One region of the Buttiauxella cochleicola genome, then DNA from elsewhere that is predicted to be linked to it. Evidence: predicted binding sites of a transcription regulator. Region 1 holds the regulator's gene; each other region holds the start of a gene.
The links. Region 1 encodes CRP, which controls carbon source genes, mostly activating them, when cyclic AMP is high. Its sites were predicted from a motif close to ATGTGANNNNNNTCACAT; they were not measured.
Positions count from the first base shown of each region.

Region 1 (3,214 bases):
ATTGCCAGAACCCACTGATGTTTTGTTTTATGAAGGTTTGCACGGCGGTGTAGTCACGCCACAGCACGATGTGGCTAAAGCCGTCGATTTGCTGGTTGGTGTGGTACCGATTGTGAACCTGGAGTGGATACAAAAGTTAGTGCGAGATACCAGTGAGCGCGGGCATTCCCGAGAAGCGGTAATGGACTCTGTGGTTCGTTCTATGGACGACTATATCAATTACATCACACCGCAATTCTCCCGCACCCACATCAACTTCCAGCGCGTCCCAACTGTTGATACCTCTAACCCATTTGCAGCTCGCGGCATCCCGTCTCTGGATGAAAGTTTTGTGGTGATTCATTTTCGCGGGCTGGATGACATCGATTTCCCGTATTTGCTCGCCATGCTACAAGGCTCATTTATTTCGCATATCAATACATTGGTGGTGCCGGGCGGCAAGATGGGGCTGGCGATGGAATTGATTATGACACCGCTGGTTAAGCGTCTGGCAGAAGGTCGGAATATCAATAATCAGGGCGGTTGAACCCGCCCGTTTTCACTCTTTAGCCTTCAATCACTTCATAGCTATGTGTAACGTTTACCGCTTTTTCAAGCATCAGTGCAACAGAGCAGTACTTCTCAGCAGAGAGGTCTACTGCACGGGAAACTGCAGCATCTTTTAGCTCTTTGCCTGTCACGATGAAATGCAGATTGATATGCGTAAACAAACGCGGAGCCTCTTCACGGCGCTCAGAGGTTAGTTTCACTTCACAATCGGTCACGGTGTAGCGGCCTTTTTGCAAAATAGAAACTACGTCAATTGCACTGCAACCGCCAACGGACATCAGCACCATTTCCATTGGGCTTGGTGCTTTATCACCTGAATTGCCATCCATAAGGATCTGGTGCCCTGAAGCGGACTCGCCCAGGAAGGTAAACCCTTCAACCCATTTCACTCGTGCCTGCATGCTACTCACTCCTGTAGAAAAATTACCTTTCAGAGTACGCAGATTCAGCAAATCTGGCAACGGAAGGCGACATGCGTCAAGCTGAAACGAGACAACAGGAGACACTTGTCAAAAGCTATGCTAAAACAATCCAGATGCTACATCGATACATTGACGTTATGCATGTATGCAGAGGACATCACTAATTACAGGCAGCAAGAATGACTTGCATGCCATCTCCCCAAGGTGGGGAATATTCTAATTACTTGCAACGCCAGACAGGATGTTTAGCGTCCTGTCGTTGGTAGCCAGTTATAAAACAGAGGATAACCGCGCATGGTGCTTGGCAAACCGCAAACAGACCCGACTCTCGAATGGTTCTTGTCCCATTGCCACATTCATAAGTATCCATCGAAGAGCACACTCATTCACCAAGGTGAGAAGGCAGAGACGTTGTATTACATCGTCAAGGGCTCTGTGGCTGTTCTGATTAAAGATGAAGAGGGCAAGGAAATGATCCTCTCCTATCTAAATCAGGGCGATTTCATTGGTGAGTTAGGGCTGTTCGAAGAAGGTCAGGAACGTAGTGCCTGGGTTCGTGCTAAAAGTGCCTGTGAAGTGGCTGAAATTTCTTATAAAAAATTCCGCCAGCTGATCCAGGTCAATCCAGACATTCTGATGCGCCTGTCTTCACAGATGGCTAACCGTCTGCAAGTCACTTCAGAGAAAGTAGGCAACCTGGCATTCCTGGACGTTACCGGTCGCATCGCGCAGACGCTGCTGAACCTGGCTAAACAACCTGATGCAATGACTCACCCAGACGGTATGCAGATTAAAATTACCCGTCAGGAAATCGGTCAGATCGTGGGTTGCTCTCGCGAAACTGTTGGTCGTATCTTGAAAATGCTGGAAGATCAAAATCTGATCTCCGCTCACGGTAAAACGATCGTCGTATACGGCACTCGTTAATCTCCGTCTAAAAAATGGCGTGTTGCTTCATAACACGCCTTTTTTGTCTCTAAAAAACTAAATCCGAAACCCGATTAATTGAAGTTGCAGCAAGGCAGCAAGTGAGTTCATCCCGATGAGCTTACTCAAGTAAGTGATTCGGGTGAATGAACGCAGCTAACGCCGCTGCAGCTTTAAGTAAGAAGGGTTTATGTGGCGAAGACTGATCTACCATCCCGAAGTTAACTACGCACTGCGGCAGACGCTGGTGCTGTGCCTTCCGGTGGCAGTAGGTTTGCTCGTCGGCGATCTCCAGTCTGGTCTGCTTTTCTCTTTAGTCCCTGCCTGTTGCAACATTGCCGGTCTTGATACTCCGCACAAACGTTTCTTCAAACGCCTGATCGTCGGTGGCTGTCTGTTTGCTGCCAGCAGTTTGATCATGCAGCTTTTGCTGCTTTACACCACTGTGCCACTGCCCGTCATTCTTGTTGTGATGGCGCTCTTGCTGGGTGTCACGGCAGAAATCAGTTCCCTGCACGCTCGTCTGCTTCCCGCATCACTCATTGCTGCCATATTTACGCTCAGCATGGCCGGGAATATGCCGATCTGGAAACCGATGCTGCTGTATGTCTCCGGTACGATTTGGTACGGCGTATTTAACTGGTTTTGGTTCTGGATGTGGCGCGAGCAGCCACTGCGGGAATCATTGAGTCTGCTCTATCGGCAGTTGGCAGATTACTGTGAAGCAAAATACGGCATGCTGACTCAACATACCGATCCGGAAAAAGCGCTCCCACCGCTGCTGGCTCGTCAGCAAAAAGCGGTGGATCTCATTACCCAGTGCTACCAACAGCTTCATATGCTGGCGGCAAACCAGCAAAACGGCTACAAGCGTTTGCTGCGTGCATTCCAGGTAGCATTGGATTTGCAAGAGCACATCTCGGTAAGCCTTCACCAACCAGCTGAAGTTCAGAAGCTCGTCGAGCAAAGCCATGCAGAAGCAGTTATTCGCTGGAATGCACAGACCATCGCGGCGCGGTTACGTGTACTGGCTGACGACATTCTTTACCATCGTTATCCACAGCGTTTTACGATGGAAAAACAGATCGATGCCCTTGAGAAAATCGCCCGTCAAAATCCAGATAACCCGGTTGGGCAATTTTGCCATTACCACTTCAGCCGTGTCGCTCGCGTGCTACGCACCCAACGCCCACTGTATGTCCGTGATTTAATGGAAGACCGGCAACGCCGTTTACCGTTGTGGGCGGCATTGAAAAGTTATTTATCATTGAAGTCAGCGGCGCTTCGCAACGCAGCAAGATTGGGTGTGATGCTCA
Region 1 is NZ_JAJSOU010000002.1:43,039-46,252, forward strand. It holds gene LVQ79_RS02500 (phosphoribulokinase) at 1-526, shown strand, start outside; gene LVQ79_RS02505 (OsmC family protein) at 546-950, opposite strand; gene crp (cAMP-activated global transcriptional regulator CRP) at 1,266-1,898, shown strand; gene LVQ79_RS02515 (YccS/YhfK family putative transporter) at 2,089-3,214, shown strand, end outside.

Region 2 (3,214 bases), on a different contig from region 1:
AGCCGTAAGACCCCGGGAGCATAGTAAACTATGTGACCGGGGCGCACGGGTGCAGCCAACGCATCTGCAGCTTGAAGTATGATGGGTATCAGGTCACTGGTGCTGGGTTGAAAACGGCGAGCGCGTTATGCAATCCCCACTGATCCGAGAACGTTTTCTTACGGCCACTCGCCACATCAAGAATAAATTTGAACAACTCCCAGCCGACGTCCTCAATGGTCGCTTCACCGGTGGCGATAGTGCCCGCGTTGATATCCATTAAGTCATACCAACGGTTGGCCAGTGCGGTACGGGTGGCCATTTTAATCACCGGAACTGCCAACAAACCGTATGGCGTACCGCGACCGGTCGTGAACACTTGCACCGTGATGCCGGATGCCACCTGTTGGGTGCCGCAAACGAAATCGCTCGCCGGTGTTGCGGCGAAAATCAGGCCGCGTTTGGTTGGACGCTGCCCTGGGGAAAGCACCTCAACAATGGCGCTTTGGCCTGATTTAGCAATTGAACCGAGTGCTTTTTCCACCACGTTTGCCAGGCCACCTTTTTTGTTGCCAGGCGACGGGTTAGCGCTACGGTCTGTTTTACCCATATCAAGATAGTTGTCGTACCATTCCATCTCTTCGAGCAGGCGCTTACCCACTTCTTCGTTGATGGCACGCGGTGTTAGCAGGTGAATAGCATCACGTACTTCGGTAACTTCAGAGAACATCACCGTTGCACCACAACGCACCAGCAGGTCAGAAGCGTAGCCCACAGCTGGGTTCGCGGTTACGCCGGAGAACGCATCGCTGCCGCCACACTGCATACCGACAACCAGATCAGACGCCGGGCAAGTTTCGCGTTGGCGTTGGTTCAGTTTGACCAGATGGCGCTCAGCAACGTTGAGAATGTCATCGACCATCGATTTAAAGCCGACGTGGTGTTCATCTTGCAGACGCACAATGCTGGCATCGCCAACATTAATCGACTGCACGTCATCGGTGCCTTCCAGCAGGCGCTCTGGCTGCAATTTTTCGCAACCCAGGCCGATGACCATAATCTCACCGCCAAAGTTCGGATTCAGAGAGATGTTATGGATGGTGCGAATAGGAATGACTGCCGCAGGGGCGTTGATCGCCACACCGCAACCGTACAGGTGATTGAGGCCGACCACGCCGTCAACGTTCGGGTAGCGCGGCAGCAAATCACGTTCAATAATTTTGATGACGTAATCGACCACGCCCGCGACGCAGTGAACGCTGGTGGTGATGCCTAGCAGGTTTTTGGTGCCGACGCTGCCGTCAGCGTTGCGATAACCTTCAAAAGTATAACCTTCCAGTGGCGGCAGTGGCTCAGGTACTTTCGTGGCTAATGGCAAAGTGTGGAGCGGTGGCGCTTTTGGCAATTCCACTAATGATTCGTCAATCCAGCTACCGCGTGGAATATCACGTACCGCGTAGCCAATCACTTCGCCATAACGAACAATTTCGCCATGTGCCGGAATATCAACCAGTGCTGCTTTGTGCCCTTGCGGGATATGTTCGATAAGTTCTAACCCATCCGGAAAACGGGTGCCAGCTTTCAGCCCATTATCATTAACAATAATAGCGACATTATCTGTCTCATGAACCTTTATATAAAACGACCCCGGTGGTTGTTGTTTAATTTCTATATTTGACATTGTCGCTATTCTCCAGAATCAACACTGAATGTTAATTAAATATTTTTCTAATCGTGATTGTCTCACAAGCTAAATAAAGAATGTCAGGACGTGGGAAATAAAAATGTGACGTTGATCACTTTATATTGTGACGCTTGATGCCAGAGGGTAGGCAATCGACAAATCTGTGCAATACGCCCCACAAAGATGTGCATAAGTTTAACTATTTGGCTTTTTAAATGTTATCTATTGTGCATATGCCTAATGTCCATTCGTTCTGTGCTGGCTATACTGTGTTGCGAATGACAAACACCAGGTTAATTTCAGTTAGCGGTATTATCCCGAAATATATTTGTGAAATATCGCTTTCAAATAAATAAAAAATCCTTGAATTAAGTACCCGCAACAGAGGATGTAGAAAATGATGTTAGATACAGCTGTGGAAGCAAAAAAAGGGAAGCACACCCGATACTTAATATTATTAATTATCTTTATTGTGACGACGATTAACTACGCCGATCGCGCCACACTCTCTATTGCGGGTACTGAAGTTGCTAAAGAATTACAGCTCAGTGCCATCTCAATGGGCTATATTTTCTCCGCATTTGGTTGGGCGTACCTGCTGATGCAAATCCCTGGCGGCTGGCTGCTTGACCGCTACGGCTCGAAGAAGGTTTACACCTACAGTCTGTTCTTCTGGTCTCTGTTTACGTTCATGCAAGGCTTTGTTGATATGGTGCCGCTGGCATATGCGGGTATCTCCATGTTTATCATGCGTTTTATGCTCGGATTCTCGGAAGCACCATCGTTCCCGGCAAACGCCCGTATTGTGGCGGCCTGGTTCCCGACAAAAGAACGCGGCACAGCATCAGCGATTTTTAACTCCGCACAGTATTTCTCCCTGGCGCTGTTCTCTCCGTTACTCGGCTGGCTGACCTTTGCGTGGGGTTGGGAGCATGTATTTACCGTGATGGGCGGCATCGGTTTCGTGCTGACTTTCCTGTGGGTGAAGTTTATCCATAACCCAACTGACCACCCGCGTATGTCTAAAGAAGAACTGGACTACATTACCGCAGGTGGCGCAGTGGTTGATATGGACCACAAAAAGCCAGGCGCAGTGGTAGAAGGGCCAAAACTGCATTACATCAAACAGTTACTGACTAACCGTATGATGCTGGGCGTGTTCTTCGGTCAGTACTTCATTAACACCATTACCTGGTTCTTCCTGACCTGGTTCCCGATTTACCTGGTGCAAGATAAAGGCATGTCGATCCTGAAAGTAGGGATGGTTGCTTCAATCCCGGCGCTGTGTGGCTTCGCAGGTGGTGTGTTGGGTGGCGTATTCTCTGATTCGTTAATCAAGCGCGGTTACTCACTGACCGTTGCTCGTAAGATACCGATTGTTCTCGGGATGCTGCTTGCTTCAACCATCATTCTTTGTAACTACACCGAAAGCACGGCTCTGGTTATCACCCTGATGGCATTCGCTTTCTTCGGTAAAGGTTTTGGCGCGCTGGGCTGGCCGGTTATTGCCGACACCGCACCAAAAGAGATGGTTGGTCTGTGTGGTGCTGT
Region 2 is NZ_JAJSOU010000011.1:62,425-65,638, reverse strand. It holds gene garD (galactarate dehydratase) at 89-1,660, opposite strand; gene LVQ79_RS15485 (MFS transporter) at 2,061-3,214, shown strand, end outside.
Region 2: the regulator CRP is predicted to act here: its motif matches at 1,764-1,781, upstream of garD (galactarate dehydratase).

Region 3 (3,214 bases), on a different contig from region 1:
CCAGTTTCCCGGTGGTCGCGTTCAGTGCCACGATGCTGCTGGCATAACGCTCTTGCTCCGGCGTGCGGTTGCCGCCCCAAATATCGGGTGTGGTAACACCCATCGGCAGGTACACCAAATCTAACTTCGCGTCATAGGCCGCTGGTGCCCAGGAGTTTGGTGAGTTAATGGTGTAATGATGCTCATCACCAGGGATGGTGTTGGGATCTTTAGCACCAGGATCGAATGCCCACAGCAATTTACCGCTGTTCACATCAAAGCCACGGATCACACCAGACGGCTCGCGAGTGGAGTAGTTATCGGTGACCGCACCGGCAATCACGATAACTTTATCGGTGATAATCGGAGGTGAAGTCGGTTCGTACATGCCAGGCGTCGTGACCGGCATGTTGGTTTGCAGATTCAGGATGCCTTTGTTAGCAAAGCTTTCGCAAAGCTTGCCGTTATCGGCATTAATGGCAAACAGACGTCCGTCATTCACAGGAAGAATGATACGACGTGGGCAATCTGAAACGACATCAGGAGTTGCGTTATCCGCTGTGGCTTCATGGTAAGAAACACCACGGCAAGTCACGTGCTGGAACGAAGGATTCGTATCCAGACGAGGGTCAAATTTCCACTTCTGTTTACCGGTAGTCGCATCCAGCGCAAACAGCTGTTGGTGTGCGGTACACAAGTAAAGCGTGTCACGGATTTTAATCGGAGTGACTTCGTTGGTGATTTCACCCGGATCGCTTGGGCGTTTCACATCGCCAGTCTGGAAACGCCACGCTTCTTTAAGCTGGCCGACGTTTTTATCGTTGATCTGCTTTAAAGGAGAGTAGCGTTGGCCTTCCTGATTACGACCATATGCTGGCCAGTCGGCATCAGGAATGGTTGATGAAGTGGCCGTTGGCGTTGTTGCATCCGCACTCAGCGTGCCATTGATTTCTTGCGGATCGTTAAATACCGCCCAGGCCAGGGCCACAACGGTAATCGCCAGCACCGCACCAAGGGCCGGAGCCGCACCTGCAGTGGGTAAAATCAGATGACGATAAACAAATGGCAGTAGCAGCCATACGCCGAAGAAGAACAGAACGTCTAAACGTGGTGTTAATGCCCAGAAATCAAAACCAACTTCCCAGACAGACCACGCCACGGTGCAAAGCAGTAGTGCAGCATAGAGCCACAGGGCCAGAGCTTTGCGTTGCCAAAGTAACCATGCGGTGATTAACATCACCACCCCTGCAATTGGGTAGTACCAGGACCCACCAATTGCCACTAACCATATCCCGCCAATTAATAAATACAGTCCAGTCAGTACCGCAAACAGGACTGTTAAGGTTGCGATTACCCGCGAACCTGAGTTATTTGTTTTCACAATTATCACGCTCTTAAAAGTTTGATAGCAATTCATTATAGTTATTAACAAGTGTGAGATTCATCACATAAATGGCTTTTTTACCAATTGGGCACGGGAATGGGTTTTGCTGTTATACTGCTGGCCTGAATATTTTGTGTTGGTTAAAATCTAACCAACATCGAATGATTTATTTTTAAATCATATGGTTATAACTATGAAACATACTGTTGAAGTGATGATCCCCGAAGCGGAGATCAAAGCCCGTATCGCTGAATTGGGTCGTGAGATCACTGAACATTATCGTGATAGCGGTAGTGATATGGTGCTGGTTGGCTTGCTGCGTGGCTCATTTATGTTCATGGCGGACCTGTGCCGTGAAGTGCAAGTGCCCCACGAAGTGGATTTTATGACCGCATCCAGTTATGGCAGCGGCATGTCGACCACCCGCGATGTGAAAATCCTGAAAGATCTCGATGAGGATATCCGCGGCAAAGACGTGCTGATCGTCGAAGATATTATCGACTCTGGTAATACACTGAGCAAAGTCCGTGAGATTCTTAGCCTGCGTGAACCAAAATCACTGGCCATTTGTACGCTGCTGGATAAACCAGAGCGCCGCGAAGTGGAAGTGAATGTTGAGTGGGTTGGTTTCGCTATTCCTGATGAGTTCGTAGTGGGTTACGGCATTGATTACGCTCAGCGTTATCGCCATCTGCCATACGTTGGTAAAGTGGTTCTGCTGGACGAGTAAGTCTTTTGCTACATCCATTAAAAAAGGGCCTTTAAGGCCCTTTTTGCTATCAGCATTACTGCGAAGGTGTTCTATTCTTGTGGCTGCGATGGGAGTTCTGGAGGTTCGAAATCCCGCTGCGGTAACCTTGCTCCAGTGATTCGCGACTGGTGGCGGTGACTTCCAGGTCACGCAAGCGTCCATCGTGAATACCGTAAGCCCAACCGTGGACAGTGACTTTCTGCCCGCGTTTCCATGCGGATTGCATAATGGTTGAATGGCCAAGGTTATAAACCTGCTCCATCACATTGAGCTCGCAAAGTGTATCCAGACGCTGTTCCGGTGGGAGTTCTCCCAGTAGCGAACTATGCTTGAACCAGATATCGCGGATATGCAGCAGCCAGTTGTTAATTAGCCCTAAATCCGGGTTTTCAACCGCCGCTTGTACACCACCGCACCCGTAGTGACCGCAAATGATTATGTGTTCAACTTCCAGAACATCTACCGCGTACTGCACTACAGAAAGGCAATTTAAATCCGTATGAATGACCAGGTTTGCCACATTACGGTGAACAAATAACTCTCCAGGCTCAAGGCCAGTCAGACGTTCAGCTGGTACGCGACTATCAGAACAGCCAATCCACAAGAAGCGAGGTTTTTGGGCCTGAGACAAACGTTCGAAAAAGCCCGGGTCTTCGTCCTCCATCAGTTTTGACCAGACCTGGTTATTGCTGATGAGGGTATCAATGTCTTTCATGGAGGTTAACAACCTGTAACGGATGAAGTGCGTTGAGGTAATATAGGGCAACTGATTGTGCAACTGAAATAATTTTTAAACAGCTTAACTTTTTTGTACCGAACAAGGTAACCGCAAATAATGACCATTGCATTAGAACTGGAACAGTTAACGAAAACCTATCCCGGCGGTGTTCAGGCACTGCGTGGCATAGATCTTCGTGTTGAGGCAGGGGACTTTTACGCTCTGCTGGGGCCGAATGGCGCAGGGAAATCCACTACCATCGGTATTATCAGCTCGCTGGTAAATAAAACCTCTGGTCGGGTACGCGTGTTTGGTTATGACCTGCAAAAAGACATTGTTAATGCTAAACGCCAGCTTGGTTTGGTGCCGCAGGAGTTTAACT
Region 3 is NZ_JAJSOU010000017.1:15,918-19,131, forward strand. It holds gene LVQ79_RS19110 (glucose/quinate/shikimate family membrane-bound PQQ-dependent dehydrogenase) at 1-1,396, opposite strand, end outside; gene hpt (hypoxanthine phosphoribosyltransferase) at 1,557-2,093, shown strand; gene can (carbonate dehydratase) at 2,149-2,829, opposite strand; gene LVQ79_RS19125 (ABC transporter ATP-binding protein) at 2,950-3,214, shown strand, end outside.
Region 3: the regulator CRP is predicted to act here: its motif matches at 1,412-1,429, upstream of hpt (hypoxanthine phosphoribosyltransferase).

Region 4 (3,214 bases), on a different contig from region 1:
GGCGTTGCGCCCGGTCGGATCGTTGTCGCTGGCAACCAGCGGGCGAACGCCGGCATAGGCACGCAGGATGCGGGTGGCGGCGAGTTTAGGGGCAAGCTTCGAACCTTCACGAATCAGAATATCGACCTCTTGCGGCGTGACGCGCATATTGTCGATTTGGTCGTATTCGATGGGGGTTGAGGTTGTGCCAATAAGAGAAATGGTATCTCCTGGCACCAGAATATCGGCATCAGCAGGTTTGCGGCAGCGGTTGATCACCATGTTGTTGATGCGGTGACCCAGGATCAGCAGCGAACCTTTTGCAGGCAACATGCGCACACTCAAATCAGCATATTCTGCAATGTGCTGCCCCCAGATCCCCGCAGCATTAACAACAACATGCGCATACAAATCGTGATTCTGGTGTGTCTGGTGGTTGTATACGCGAACCCCGCAAACCCGGTCTGCCTGGCGAATCAGACCGGTGACTTCCTGGCCGGTGAGGATTTCAGCGCCGTGTTCGCGGGCATCGAGCATATTGGCGGCGGTCAGACGGAAGGGGTCAACGGTACCATCCGGCACGCGAACAGCACCGATAAGCGCAGGATTGGCCGCTGGTTCTATCCGTAATGCTTCTTTAGGGTCGAGTTGTTGAGCATTGATTCCGGCGTCCTGGCACGCCGCAATAAACATGCTCTGCAAGGCTAAGTCATCTTCAGGAAGGGTGATAAACAGGCCGTCTGTTCGTTCTATGCAATGGCGAGCAATATGCTTAAGGATATGATTTTCTTCAATACACTCTTTGGCTGATTCACTGTCAGTCATGGCGTACCGCGCGCCGCTATGGAGTAATCCATGATTTCGGCCTGTCGCACCGGTGGCGATATCATGCCTTTCCAGTAGTAGCGTGCGTAAACCGCGTCGCGCACAGTCGCGGGCAATCCCTGCCCCCGTTGCACCTCCACCAATAATAATGACATCCCTTTCTTTGCTATCCGCGTTCATGCGCTTCTCCTGGAAAGAACCTCTTGAACGCTATTCAGCCACAGAAAAGACTATCAATGTTTGATATCGAGCAAATTCGAGCATAAAACGAAAGTAAAATGTGATGTTATGCACTATTTCGATAGTTTGTAATAAAAATGTAATATGTTGTGGGGTGTTTCACACTAACTCAGCGGGATAATCCTTAACATGCGCTCGCAAATGAACATTGCTTATAAACCCTGCCACGGAGGCATTTATGCTAAGCATTTTCAAACCAAGCGCGCACCAACCCCGGCGTGAGAGCGAGCACATTGACCCAACTTATAAACGCCTGCGCTGGCAAATCTTTATGGGGATCTTCTTCGGTTACGCGGCCTACTATCTGGTGCGTAAAAACTTCACCCTGGCAATGCCGTACTTGATTGAGCAAGGTTTCTCGCGAGGGGATTTAGGATTCGCGCTTTCCGGTATTTCTATCGCCTACGGCTTTTCAAAATTCATCATGGGATCGGTTTCTGACCGCTCTAATCCGCGTGTTTTCTTACCTGCCGGTTTAATTCTGGCGTCGCTAGTCATGCTATTCATGGGATTTGTACCATGGGCGACATCCAGCATCGCGGTGATGTTTGTGCTGCTGTTCTTATGTGGCTGGTTCCAGGGCATGGGCTGGCCGCCGTGTGGGCGCACCATGGTTCACTGGTGGTCCAAGAAAGAGCGTGGCGGAATTGTTTCTATCTGGAACTGCGCGCATAACGTAGGCGGTGGCTTGCCGCCACTGCTGTTCTTACTCGGGATGGCGTGGTTTAACGACTGGCATGCGGCTCTTTATATGCCAGCCTTTGCGGCGATTCTGGTGGCGCTCATTGCTTTTGCATTGATGCGCGATACACCGCAATCCTGCGGGTTGCCGCCAATCGAAGAGTACAAAAATGATTACCCGGACGACTACAACGAAAAAACGGAAGAGGAACTGACAGCTAAGCAGATTTTTATGCAGTATGTGTTCCCGAACCGCCTGCTTTGGTATATCGCCATTGCTAACGTTTTTGTCTACTTGCTGCGCTATGGGATTCTTGACTGGTCACCTACTTATCTCAAAGAGGTGAAGCACTTCGCGCTAGATAAATCCTCCTGGGCTTACTTCCTTTACGAATACGCCGGGATCCCGGGCACGCTGCTGTGCGGCTGGATGTCGGATAAAGTTTTCCGTGGCAATCGTGGTGCAACCGGCGTGTTCTTTATGATTCTGGTGACGATTGCGACCATTGTGTACTGGCTAAACCCACCGGGAAATCCGGGTGTGGATATGGCGTGTATGATTGTGATTGGCTTCCTGATCTACGGACCGGTGATGCTGATTGGCCTGCACGCGCTGGAACTGGCACCGAAAAAAGCCGCGGGAACGGCAGCGGGCTTCACTGGCCTGTTTGGCTATCTTGGTGGTTCGGTTGCGGCGAGTGCGATTGTCGGTTATACCGTTGATTTCTTTGGCTGGGACGGCGGTTTTATGGTGATGATTGGCGGCAGTATTATGGCCGTGATTCTGCTGCTGGTGGTAATGGTGGGTGAGAATAAACATCATCAGGAAATGAAAGCGCGGGAAAGTCGAAGCTAGAAAATATTAAACCTCCCGCGGGAGGTTTTATTACATCTCGATCTCAATATCGCCCTGTGCCTGGCAGCAGCAGGGCAGTATTTCACCAGGCTGGATAAACGCCAGCGGTTCGGTAAGCCACTTAACCTCACCCGCAATCAAACGGGTACGGCAAGAACCGCAATAACCTTCGCGACACTGATATTCCACGGCGACCTGGTGAGATTCCAGCGTCGCCAGCAGGGAAGGATGTTCTTCTTCACACAGGAGCTGCGCTCCAGTGATTCGTAGCGTGATGCGGCTCATAAATTACAGCTGGAAATCACTTAAATCATCGGTGTTAACGTTCGAATCAATCTGACCTACCAGATAAGAGCTCACTTCCACTTCTTGCGGTGCAACCTGCACGTTGTCAGACACAAGCCAGGCGTTAATCCATGGGATTGGGTTAGAGCGCGTTTTAAATGGCAAGTCCAGACCGACAGCCTGCATACGGATATTGGTAATGTAATCAACATACTGGCAGAGAATATCTTTGTTCAGACCGATCATCGAACCGTCGCGGAACAGATAGCTTGCCCATTCTTTTTCTTGCTCGGCAGCCAGTACGAACAGGTCGTAGCATTCCTGGCGGCATTCCTGGGCGATTTCCGC
Region 4 is NZ_JAJSOU010000007.1:255,470-258,683, reverse strand. It holds gene glpA (anaerobic glycerol-3-phosphate dehydrogenase subunit A) at 1-984, opposite strand, end outside; gene glpT (glycerol-3-phosphate transporter) at 1,223-2,581, shown strand; gene yfaE (class I ribonucleotide reductase maintenance protein YfaE) at 2,612-2,866, opposite strand; gene nrdB (class Ia ribonucleoside-diphosphate reductase subunit beta) at 2,870-3,214, opposite strand, start outside.
Region 4: the regulator CRP is predicted to act here: its motif matches at 1,132-1,149, upstream of glpT (glycerol-3-phosphate transporter).